DNA from 4 places in the Rahnella sp. AN3-3W3 genome. Region 4 is predicted to be linked to each of the others. Evidence: predicted binding sites of a transcription regulator. Region 4 holds the regulator's gene; each other region holds the start of a gene.
The links. Region 4 encodes CRP, which controls carbon source genes, mostly activating them, when cyclic AMP is high. Its sites were predicted from a motif close to ATGTGANNNNNNTCACAT; they were not measured.
Positions count from the first base shown of each region.

Region 1: the regulator CRP is predicted to act here: its motif matches at 2,220-2,237, upstream of adhE (bifunctional acetaldehyde-CoA/alcohol dehydrogenase).
Region 2: the regulator CRP is predicted to act here: its motif matches at 1,354-1,371, upstream of UC15_RS00065 (glycoside-pentoside-hexuronide (GPH):cation symporter).
Region 3: the regulator CRP is predicted to act here: its motif matches at 2,077-2,094, upstream of msrB (peptide-methionine (R)-S-oxide reductase MsrB).

Region 1 is NZ_JYDG01000043.1:31,137-34,303, forward strand. Features, by position in the region: gene adhE (bifunctional acetaldehyde-CoA/alcohol dehydrogenase) at 1-1,953, opposite strand, end outside; gene UC15_RS12910 (YchE family NAAT transporter) at 2,487-3,131, shown strand.
Region 2 is NZ_JYDG01000001.1:13,154-16,320, reverse strand. Features, by position in the region: gene UC15_RS00065 (glycoside-pentoside-hexuronide (GPH):cation symporter) at 1-1,284, opposite strand, end outside; gene UC15_RS00060 (LacI family DNA-binding transcriptional regulator) at 1,409-2,419, opposite strand; gene UC15_RS00055 (alpha/beta fold hydrolase) at 2,794-3,167, opposite strand, start outside.
Region 3 is NZ_JYDG01000032.1:56,770-59,936, reverse strand. Features, by position in the region: gene pncA (bifunctional nicotinamidase/pyrazinamidase) at 1-397, shown strand, start outside; gene UC15_RS10935 (LysE family translocator) at 467-1,069, opposite strand; gene UC15_RS10930 (YeaC family protein) at 1,170-1,442, opposite strand; gene msrB (peptide-methionine (R)-S-oxide reductase MsrB) at 1,539-1,952, opposite strand; gene gapA (glyceraldehyde-3-phosphate dehydrogenase) at 2,303-3,167, shown strand, end outside.
Region 4 is NZ_JYDG01000040.1:21,578-24,744, forward strand. Features, by position in the region: gene UC15_RS11735 (LysR substrate-binding domain-containing protein) at 1-434, shown strand, start outside; gene UC15_RS11740 (OsmC family protein) at 436-843, opposite strand; gene crp (cAMP-activated global transcriptional regulator CRP) at 1,207-1,839, shown strand; gene UC15_RS11750 (YccS/YhfK family putative transporter) at 1,901-3,167, shown strand, end outside.

The DNA of each region.
Region 1 (3,167 bases), on a different contig from region 4:
ACCACCGAAAGCACACAGTGATTTAGGCATGTTCATCACCAGATTAGCATCAACGATAGCCATATCAGGTGTCAGCGCATAGTCAGCCAGTGGATATTTCTGACCAGTTGCATCATCGGTAACAACCGCAAACGGAGTCACTTCTGAACCAGTACCGGAAGTGGTGGTGACGGCGATCATTTTCGCTTTCACGCCCATTTTCGGGAATTTGTAGATACGTTTACGGATATCCATAAAGCGCAGCGCCAAATCTTCGAACTGAGTGTCTGGATGTTCGTACAGAACCCACATGATTTTCGCGGCGTCCATCGGTGAACCACCACCCAGCGCGATAATGACGTCTGGTTTGAAGGAGTTCATTTGCTCAGCACCTTTACGAACAATGCTCAGCGTTGGGTCAGCCTCTACTTCAAAGAACACTTCTGTTTCAATACCGTGGCTTTTCAGAACGCTGGTAATCTGATCTGCATAGCCGTTATTGAACAGGAAACGGTCAGTGACGATGAATGCGCGTTTTGCTCCATCAGTAGCCACTTCTTCCAGTGCGATTGGCAGTGAGCCACGACGGAAGTAAATAGATTTCGGAAGTTTATGCCACAACATGTTTTCTGCTCGCTTCGCTACAGTTTTCTTGTTGATCAAGTGTTTAGGACCGACGTTTTCAGAGATGGAGTTACCACCCCATGAACCGCAACCCAGCGTCAGAGAAGGAGCAAGTTTGAAGTTGTACAGGTCACCGATACCACCCTGAGAAGCCGGGGTGTTGATCAGGATACGTGCGGTTTTCATTTTGTTGCCAAAATAGTTCACACGTTCTGGTTGGTTGTCCTGGTCTGTATACAGGCAAGAGGTATGGCCGATACCGCCCATTTCTACCAGTTTCTCAGCTTTAGCAACCGCGTCTTCGAAGTTCTTAGCACGGTACATCGCGAGGGTTGGGGACAGTTTTTCGTGTGCAAATGGTTCTGATTCGTCAACAACGCTGACTTCACCAATTAACACTTTAGTATGAGCTGGCACTTTGATGCCGGCCATTTCGGCAATTTTAGTCGCTGGCTGGCCTACGATAGCCGCGTTCAGGCCACCATTTTTCAGAATGATATCTGAAACAGCTTTCAGCTCTTTGCCTTGCAGCATGTAGCCGCCGTGCGATGCGAAACGTTCACGAACTGCGTTATAAGCAGAATCAACCACGATGATGGACTGTTCAGACGCACAGATTACGCCATTATCGAAGGTTTTGGACATCAGCACGGAAGCAACAACACGTTTGATATCTGCAGTTTCATCTACAACGACCGGGGTATTACCTGCACCCACGCCGATTGCTGGCTTACCGGAGCTGTAGGCTGCTTTAACCATGCCCGGACCACCGGTTGCCAGAATCAGGTTCAGATCCGGGTGGTGCATAAGTTGGTTAGAAAGTTCTACACTTGGTTCATCAATCCAGCCAATGATGTCTTTTGGCGCACCGGCAGCGATAGCAGCCTGCAGAACGATGTCTGCCGCTTTGTTAGTCGCGTTTTTAGCACGTGGGTGTGGAGAGAAGATAATACCGTTACGTGTTTTCAGGCTGATAAGCGCTTTGAAAATCGCAGTGGAAGTGGGGTTGGTAGTTGGGACGATACCGCAAATCAGGCCGATGGGTTCAGCGATAGTGATGGTACCGAAAGTGTCATCCTGGCCCAGGATGCCACAGGTTTTTTCGTCTTTGTAAGCATTGTAGATATATTCGGAGGCGAAGTGGTTTTTGATCACTTTGTCTTCGACAATACCCATTCCGGATTCTTCAACGGCCAGTTTGGCGAGCAGAATACGAGAATCGGCAGCAGCCAGAGCGGCGGCAGCGAAAATCTTATCTACTTGTTCCTGACTGAAGTTGGCATATTCGCGCTGTGCCTTTTTGACTCGCGCAACGAGTGCGTTTAGTTCAGCGACATTTGTTACAGCCATGATGCTCTCCTGATAAAGTTAAACTCTTTTAGTAAATAACTTGCCAAAGACTAGTATAGACCTGCTATCAGTCACCGTGAGAAACTAATTAACTCTATGATTCTCAAGGTGTTGTCTTTGTCTTTTTATTTGCTTAAAGAGCTTCCAGTAGTGAAGCACGTAAGGTAGTAGATAACTCCTCATTCAACGTGGCTTGACGAATATTTGTTCTGCAAACTACCGTTGAGTGACTATGCACAAAGCTTACCTATTTGTAGGCAGACGCAATTTGATCTGGATCACTAAATACCGAAGCTGACACCTTTCAGCAGTAGTTTATTGAGAATAATTATCAAATTAGCCCGTGGATAATACAGTTTTGTATCTAAAGTTATCAATAAAAAAACTGATTTTTAACAAAAGTCTTATCCACTGCCTTTATTTGGAAATCTGGTGATAAAAACTATGAAACGGCGTGGCGCCTTTACTGCGATTCCAGTACATTAGCGCCCATCAAAACCTTCATCTACCGGCGTAACTGTGCGGAGTTCTGCGTGAGCCAATCTTTATTAGATTTTTCTGGTTATATCAAATTCTTTGTCGGGCTGTTTGCACTGGTCAATCCGGTGGGGATCTTGCCCGTGTTTATCAGCATGACCAGCTATCAGGCGGCGGCAGGGCGTAACAAAACCAATATGACGGCCAACCTGTCTGTTGCCATTATATTGTCGACTGCGCTGTTCCTCGGCGATGCAATTTTGCACCTGTTTGGCATTTCCATTGATTCATTCCGTATTGCCGGCGGGATCCTTGTGGTCACTATCGCCATGTCGATGATCAGCGGAAAGCTCGGGGAAGATAAACAGAACAAGCAGGAAAAGTCAGAAACAGCGATCCGCGAAAACGTCGGTGTAGTTCCGCTGGCGTTGCCTTTAATGGCAGGACCCGGTGCAATCAGTTCAACAATCGTCTGGAGTTCGCGTTATCACAGCTGGCCAAACCTGCTGGGTCTGACTGTTGCGATCATGTTCTTCGCCTTCTGCTGCTGGCTGCTGTTCAGGGCGGCACCTTTACTGGTGCGTCTGCTGGGGCAAACCGGCATTAACGTCATCACCCGTATTATGGGATTGCTGCTGATGTCACTGGGCATTGAATTTATTGTGACAGGTATAAAAGCGATTTTCCCGGGCCTTCTTTAATCAATTAGCGGCCGAATTATCACGAAAATACTCATG
Region 2 (3,167 bases), on a different contig from region 4:
ATAACTTACCATCGGCAGTAATGAGAACATGATAATAATTCCCTGCAAAGTCTGCGCATTTTGTTGCGGCTTATTGGCAATGTACCCTGTATAGGACAATATCCAGGCAACGATCGCCCCGGCTACCGCCAGCCCCATTTTCAACATAAACAGATTGCCCGCGAAAGAGATACCGGTCATGCGTTTGCCGAATTTCCAGTCCCCGTAATCGTCAACGTCGGACATCATGGCCCACAGAATGGGCCCGGACTGAATTAAATGCAGAATATTGATAATCACAAACAATGTGATCAGCGGCGCCAGTGATTTTGGATCAACGAACCATAGGGCAAAAGAGAGGATGCCGAGAATAATATTGATAATGCGGAATAACTTAACTTTATCAAAGCGGTCAGTGAGAGGTTTAGCGATAACACTGCCCAGCATATTGCAGGCGACACCGAGCGCCATAAAAAAGGTAATAAATCCAACAGAAGCCTGCATCACATAGGTCGCGTAATATATGGTTACCGCACCGCGAATAAAAGCGGGGAAAACGTTAAGAAAGGTAATCGAAATCATCAACAGCCATTGGTCATTTTTAGCGATATCTTTCAGATCCTTCAGTAACGAATCACCGGACTTAACCGAAACAACGCGTTCTTTAATACTGGAAAAACAGAACAGGAACATGAGCGTTGCGGCACCGCCCATGATCGCCATCGTCAACTGAAAACCAGAGGCCCGGCTGCCGTTCCCCAGCCAGTCGGTTAACGGTAAAATGGAGGAGGAAACAATCAGCGTTGCCAGACCATTCAGAAAGAAACGCCATGACAAACAACCCAGCCGCTCCTTTTGATTAAGTGTAATCACGCCTGCTACTGAGCAATAGGGGATATTGATAGCGGTATATATCAGCGACATAATCAGGTAAGTGACCCAGGCATAAATAATTTTTCCGTTCATGCTCAGGTCAGGTGTCGTGAACATTAATATGGCACCAAGACCAAATGGCAGCGCCATCCACAATAACCAGGGCCGGAATTTACCCCAGCGGGTTTGTGTGCGGTCGCAAATCGCCCCCATGATCGGGTCGCTGAAAGCGTCAAAAACACGGATCACCAGGAATAATGTCCCCACCACTGCGGGAGATAATCCGTACACATCGGTATAAAACCATGTCAGATAAAGCGCCAGCACACTCCAGATCATACAAGAGCCGGCATCCCCCATTCCGTATCCGATCTTTTCTTTCAGCTGCAGCTTTCCGTAAGCACTTTGCTTTTCCATTGCAATATCAGACATAAAGTTACCTCAATAATGCACAGTCATGAATTTAAACACAGGTTATTACCACCAGTACCGGTGTCAAAAATTAGAAAAATATCTCATTTACTTTCAAACAACGTTAAATCGTAATGCGAAGATATTACAGTGTGGTGATATTAATCGTTACACTACTCTCGCGGATAATAAGCCGTGAGACAATCTCATACATTTCGATATTTTCCTGCTCACTTTCGTTATTGACCATCGTAAATGCCAGGTGTGCGATTTCGTTTATAGGTTGAACCATGCTGGTGATCTTTTTAGTTTGTGCCAGAAAGGTATTATCGAAACTGGCGATAGCAATATCCTGAGGTACCGCTACCTGCCTTGCTTTTAATCCATCGATAATATAACTGGCAGCGACATCATTATAAACCCAGAGGCATGTACATTGATTTTTCCGGGCTGCTAATTTCTCAACAATATCCTCAAGGATACTGATGTGGCCTGATATTCTTTCTCCTTTACCCTTCTCAATCCAGAATTGATTCTCTTTGTCTACAGTTAAACCCTGACTCGTTATTTTCTTACTCCAGGAGGAAACCTTTCTATTATCGACTCCTTCCTGAGCAACAAAACCAAATGTGGTATGTCCGCTTTTTATGAAATGTTCTGCGATACTTTCCGCACCTTTACTTTGGTCTATAGAAACGGAATTAAAAAAGCGTGAAACTTGTGTTACCACCGCAACCGGAATATGGGTGGCGATTAACCACTCCGAAAGTTCGGCCTCTGCTTCTGTTGGCACCCACAACAGACTGTCTATTCCCATGCCAATTAACGTGTGAATAATTTGCTTATCCTGCTGAGGCTGATTCTGGTGAGTTTTCACGATCACCGATTTTCCGATATATCTTGCTTCCTCTTCAAATGTTGCCAGTAACTCGCAAAAATGAGGGTTAACAAGGTTGGGCAAAACCACTGCAATAAGCCCTGAACATTTACCACTGAGCTGGAACGCACTCTTACTTGGCACATAGCACAGGTAATCCATTGCCTCACGAACCACTTTACGTGTTTCTGGTATCACACCGCGATGGTTATTCAGAACGCGTGATACGGTAGCAGTAGAGACTCCCGCTTTTTTGGCTACGTCTTTGATGGATGCCATAATAATGAGCTGCGTCGCTTAACAAGGGCTTCACTATAAAGTGTGATAAAGGTCAAAAATGTAAGCCAGTTCACATGTTGTCGCGTTACATGGATCCGTGTTTATCCGCTCAATTTAAGTATCCTCTGCGGTTATTCTGCACCAGCCGTGGAAAATGGTTTTGCGAAAAGAACCAGAATTCTCCTACACATTTCTGTCACACAGGGAGTGTATAGTGAACATCTCTGTAGCAACCTACAGAAATCTCAAGACTTCCCCTTGTAACCTTAAAAACGCCCGTTTCCCCTGACGGGCTTTTTTATGCCTTGCAGAAAAAACCCGCCATTTCAGCGGGTCTTTGTTTAAAAAAATGTATGACGTAAATGACGCAGGAATTATCCGCGAATAAACGCCAGAATATCCTTATTGATCACGTCGGCGTGCGTGGTGTGCATACCGTGAGGATAGCCCGGATAAATCTTAAGGGTGCTGTCTGCCAGCAGTTTATCCTGCAGGAGAACAGCATCTTTATAGGGTACAACCTGATCGTCATCCCCCTGCAAGACCAGCGTCGGCACAGTAATGGCTTTCAGATCGTCGGTCTGATCCGTTTCTGAAAACGCCTTGATTCCTTCGTAATGCGCATTGGCGCTGCCGGTCATACCCTGACGCCACCAGTTATTGATGGTGCCTTGTGACACTTCTGCCCCATCGCGGTTAAACCCGTAGAAAGGCCCGGAAGCGACGTCTAAATAAAACTGCGCGCGGT
Region 3 (3,167 bases), on a different contig from region 4:
GCAAGTCTGGTGGCCGGTTCACTGTGTTCAGCAGGAACCCGGGGCTGAGTTTCATCCTGCCCTGAACCTGCCGCTGGTAGACTTCGTCGTACAGAAAGGCACAAATCCGGACATCGACAGTTACAGCGCCTTTTACGATAACGGGCACCGCGCAGCAACAGTGCTGAACGACTGGCTGAAAGCGGCGCAGGTAACGCATCTGTACGTGATGGGACTTGCCACCGATTACTGCGTAAAATTCACTGTGCTCGACGCACTGGAACTGGGTTATCAGGTGACGTTGCTGACCGATGGTTGTCGTGGCGTGAACTTACAGCCGGAAGACAGCGCACAAGCGGTTGAAGCGATGCGGGCTGCAGGGGTAAAGGTCAGTACGTCCGGGGCAGTGACGGCGTGAATTTTATCGTCCTGCTAAAGGAATAGCAGGACGATAAAGAACAGCGAAATCTTTAACCCGCCCACCACTTCAATGCAGAAAACTACTCAGCGCAAAAACAACCAGTAATCCCCCACCTGCTATATTCACGACCTTTTTCAGGGTAACGGTGTTTATCTTATTCGCAGAGAAAATAAGAGCTCTGCTGACAGCGATAAGCCAGACGAACATCACCGCAATATGCACGGTCGCCAGAATCATATAATGACTGATTTCACCCTGGCTGCCGGCAAATTGCGACACCACAGTGAGATAAAACATGATGGCTTTTGGGTTGAGTACATTAGCGAGCCAGGCATCTTTTAATGTCACCTCTGACCCACTGCTATCGAACACCATTTCACGCGCATTGAGGCCACTGCGGATAAGCTGGATCCCCAGCCAGAGCAGATAGGCTGTGCCTGCGATTTTCAGAATTGTGAATAGCGTCGGGGATGCCACCAGCAAAGAGGTTATGCCCAGCCCGATAAAAATTGCATGGGTATAAATGCCGAGAGCGGTTCCGGTGAGCGTCTTAAAAAGCCCTTTCCGTCCGCCTGACAGCGCACTGTTCATGGCAAGCGTAAAACTTGCACCGGGAGACAGTGCAACGGGAAGTAGTGCGGGGATAAAACCAGCTAAATTGATGTCCATATTGGGATAAAATTGAGCGTTTATTCCTTTATTATCTGAAGGTAACATCAATTTCAAAAGGCGCTTTGTAGCGCCCTTTTTTATTCTGCTGAAGCAGTCGTTACTCAGGTTTCAGCTTTATCAGCGTTTCCTGCGCAAACTGCTGTTTCAGTTCCTGCTTACTTTTGGTGACGATCTGCCCGTCAGTGCCGATGCTCATGTGCTGAGCGTCCACGTTGTGACGTGACTGATACAACATCACGGCCTGCAGGCTGTGGTCTTTCTGTTCCGGCGTCAGCGCCACGCCATCTGGCCACTTGCCGAGTTCAACGGCCTGCACCAGGCGTGCATAGATTTCCGGTGTCATTACATCAATGAGTTGATTAATTTCCATCTGACTGAGCCCTCAGCTCCACGCTATTATTCAAACGGTTTTGAATAATAGCTGAATCGATTTTGTCGGGTAAATTACATCGTACTTATAAGCATTCTACCCGGCGGTTATGTCACCACTCTGACCATCAGTGAAACGCATTGAGGCCGAATTCACACAGTAGCGTTCGCCTGTTGGCTTTGGACCATCCGGGAAAACGTGGCCCAGATGCGCTTCACACCCTGAGCAGCGTATCTCAACGCGTTGCATATTATGAGCTTTATCAGTGAGATATTTAATCGCATCAGGTTGTACTGGCTGATAAAAACTTGGCCAGCCGCAGCCGGAATCGTATTTAGTATCGGAATAAAACAACGCGGTTCCACAGACTACGCAATGATAAATGCCTTCACGGCGGTTGTGCAGTAACTTTCCGGAAAAAGGAGGTTCTGTTCCGTGATCTTGCGTGACATAACGTTGAATTTCAGTGAGTTGCTCGGGTGCAGGGGAAGATTTGGTTATGATGCTCATGTTTATCGTTCTCTGACGAATATAAAAATCAACTAAAATAACAGTTTATAATAACAAAAAATTAACAACAGGTCTGCCCCTTTTGGCCTAAACTGTATGGCATCAGCGTTACCTGACTCGCAACTTGTGATGGCGATCACACTCCTGATGTTCCGGTACTTTATATTCAGTTTTTCGCCCCCATGTGGTTGTAAGCCGATTAAGAAAACGGAACGTGCAATAAGCGAGCAATAGTAGGTCGTCGCTTTGACTTACAGCAATAATTGACACGATTCCGCTTGACGCTCAGCAAGGTTTTTGTAATTTTACAACCAACCTTTTATTCACTAAAAAAATAGCTGGTGGAATATATGACTATCAAAGTAGGTATCAACGGTTTTGGCCGTATCGGTCGCATTGTTTTCCGTGCTGCTCAAGAACGTTCTGACATCGAGATCGTAGCAATCAACGATCTGTTAGACGCGGACTACATGGCATACATGCTGAAGTACGACTCAACTCATGGTCGTTTCAACGGTACTGTTGAAGTTAAAGACGGTCACCTGGTTGTTAACGGCAAAACCATCCGTGTTACCGCTGAGCGTGACCCAGCTAACCTGAAATGGAACGAAGTTAACGTTGACGTTGTAGCTGAAGCTACTGGTCTGTTCCTGGATGATGCGACTGCTCGTAAGCACATCACTGCAGGCGCTAAGAAAGTTGTTCTGACTGGTCCTTCTAAAGACAACACCCCAATGTTCGTTATGGGCGTTAACCATAAAGAATACGCAGGTCAGGAAATCGTTTCTAACGCATCTTGCACCACTAACTGCCTGGCACCACTGGCTAAAGTTATCAACGACAACTTCGGTATCGTTGAAGCGCTGATGACCACTGTGCATGCAACTACCGCAACTCAGAAAACTGTTGATGGCCCGTCTCACAAAGACTGGCGCGGCGGCCGCGGCGCATCCCAGAACATCATCCCTTCTTCTACCGGTGCTGCTAAAGCAGTAGGTAAAGTAATCCCAGCTCTGAACGGTAAACTGACTGGTATGGCGTTCCGCGTACCTACCCCTAACGTTTCTGTTGTTGACTTGACTGCACGTCTGGAAAAACCAGCGTCTTACAAAGAAATCTGCGCAGTAATCAAAGCAGCTTCTGAATCAGGCGACCTGAAAGGCGTTCTGGGTTACACCGAAGACGACGTAGTATCTACCGACTTCAACGGCGAAA
Region 4 (3,167 bases):
ATCTGGTACGTGAGCCACTGTTCAGCGCACCTTTCTGCGTTATCGCCCGGCGTGGACATCCGCTGGCAGGCTCCACAACTCTGAAGGAATTACAGGATGCGCGCTGGCTGTTGCCCGAAACGGATATGGGGTATTACCAGCAAATCAGGGTATCGATGGGAGGATTTCATCAGCCGGCAGCGGAAATGCCGGTGCATACAGATTCGGTGGTGTGCGGGCTAAATATGGTGTTGCAGTCTGATTATCTGACCATTGTGGCGCGGGCGATGAAAGCGCCGTTTGGATTGCAGGACAAATTGTGTGAGCTCAATATCGATACCCTGCCGCAGGCGGAATATTGCGTGCTTTACTCGCAAAAATCGCCGCTGACGTTTGCCGCGCGGCGATTTTTGGATTTATTGCGCAGCCAGTGCCACGCGTATGACTGGTCGTAACTTATTCGACGCTGATCACTTCAAAGCTGTGCGTGATGGTAGCCGCTTTGCCGAGCATCAGGGACACAGAGCAGTACTTTTCCGCAGACAGGCTGACGGCACGTTCGACAATCTTATCGGTGAGATCTTTACCGGTGACGATAAAATGCAGATTGATGTGCGTGAACAGGCGCGGCGCTTCTTCGCGGCGTTGTGAGGTCAGCTTGACTTCACAATCACGCACGTCATTACGGCCTTTTTGCAAAATAGACACCACATCAATCGCGCTGCAACCGCCTGCGGACATCAGCAGCATTTCCATCGGGCTGGGTGCTTTATCGCCCGCATTACCATCCATAGAAATCTGGTGGCCTGACGCTGACTCGCCTAAAAACGTCAGCCCTTCTACCCATTTTACGCGTGCGTGCATGAACTATTCTCCCGGTGAATAAACTCGTCGAATTCCGCTCCCAGAGTACCCTTTCACCTAAAATCTGGCAACGTAACCCGATCGCCATCATGCTGAAGCGAGACAACAGAAGACAGCATTGCAAACCTGTGCTACAAACAAAGCCGAAACATACTTTCCAGTGAATTGCGGTGACGGTTTTCGCGGTTTAAGAACAGAACCCACGGTGATAACGGCAATAATCAGGCTGTTTCACTCCGACACCCGCTTGCAGCATTTCTGGGGAGTTATATGCTGAAAGGGCGCTTTGGATTTTGAAGTGCCATACAGGGAACTCTGAGCCCTGTGATTTTGGGCAGCGATAACAACAGAGGATAATAGCAAATGGTTCTCGGCAAGCCACAAACAGACCCGACTCTTGAATGGTTCCTGTCTCACTGTCATATACATAAGTATCCTTCTAAAAGTACGCTGATTCACCAGGGTGAAAAAGCCGAAACGCTTTACTACATCGTGAAAGGGTCAGTTGCTGTCCTTATCAAGGATGAAGAAGGCAAAGAAATGATACTGTCCTACCTTAACCAAGGTGACTTCATCGGCGAGCTGGGACTCTTCGAAGAAGGTCAGGAACGTAGTGCGTGGGTTCGTGCAAAAACTGCCTGTGAAGTGGCTGAAATTTCTTATAAAAAATTCCGCCAGCTGATTCAGGTTAACCCGGATATTCTGATGCGTCTTTCCGCGCAGATGGCAAACCGTCTGCAAGTGACGTCAGAGAAAGTCGGCAACCTGGCCTTCCTCGACGTAACAGGGCGTATCGCTCAAACTCTGCTTAATCTGGCTAAACAGCCTGATGCGATGACCCATCCGGACGGGATGCAAATCAAGATCACCCGTCAGGAAATCGGCCAAATCGTCGGTTGTTCACGTGAAACAGTCGGACGTATTCTCAAAATGCTTGAAGATCAAAGTTTGATCTCGGCACACGGTAAAACGATTGTCGTTTACGGCACACGTTAATCCCTTAAAAATCGGCGCGGCAGAACACTGTCGCGCCTTTTTTATGGGCTAAGCTTTATCCATGACGCTATGGCGAAGACTGTTTTACCATCCGGAAGTTAACTACGCGCTGCGCCAGACGCTGGTGTTGTGCCTGCCCGTTGGTATCTGCTGGTTGTTCGGCAATCTGCAAATGGGGCTGCTGTTCTCTCTTTGTCCTGCCTGCTGCAACGTCGCGGGCCTCGATACTCCGCATAAACGCTTTTTCAAACGCCTGATAATTGGCGGAACGCTGTTTGCCGTGAGCAGCATTCTGCTGCAAGTGATGCTGGAAAGCTGGCACATTCCCCTGCCGCTCATCATGTTGTCGCTGGCATTACTGCTTGGCGTGACCGGCGAAATCAGCCCGTTGCATGCGCGGCTGTTGCCCGGCGCGCTGGTGGCGACCATTTTCACACTGAGTATGGTCGGCGTACGCCCTATATGGCAGGCGCCGGTGCTTTTCGCCGCCGGTACGGCCTGGTACGGATTATTTAACTGGGCGTGGTTTCGCATATCGGAAGAACAGCCGATGCGCGAAACGCTCAGTCAGCTCTATCTGCAACTCGCGGATTACTTCGAAGCTAAATACAGCCTGCTGACGCAACACACCGATCCTGAAACCGCGTTACCCCCGTTGCTGACGCGACAGCAGCAGGTCATCGACCTGATTGCCCTGCTCTATCAGCAACTGCACATGCTGCCGCAACACGGCCATCATCATCACCACAAAAGACTGTTTCAACGTTTTCAGGTCGCGCTTGATTTGCAGGAGCACATCACGGTGAGCCTGCATCAGCCGGAAGAAGTGCAGAAGCTGGTGGAAGAAAGCCACGCCGAAGCGGTTATCCGCCGTAATGCGCAGGTGATTTCCGCCCGTCTGCGGGTCATCGCCGACGACATTCTTTATCACCGTTTATCCGAACGGTTTACGATGGCCAACGAGCTGGCCGCGCTGGAGAAAATCGCCGCGCGCAATCCTGAGAACCCGGTCGGCCAGTTTTGCTACTACCACTTCAGCCGCATTGCGCGCCTGCTGCGGACACAGCGCCCGTTGTACAAACGTGACCTGATGAACACTCAGCCGCGTTTACCCTTCTGGCCTGCGCTGAAAAGCTATCTTTCCTTCAAATCTGTCGCCCTGCGCAATGCCGCCCGTCTGGGGATCATTCTGGCGATTGGCAGCAGCCTGGGCCTGTTCTTTAATCTGCCCAAGCCTTACTGGATTTTGCTGACCATCATGCTGGTGAGTCAGAACGGTTATAACGCCACACGCGTGCGTATCCAGCACCGTGCGCTGGGCACGCTGG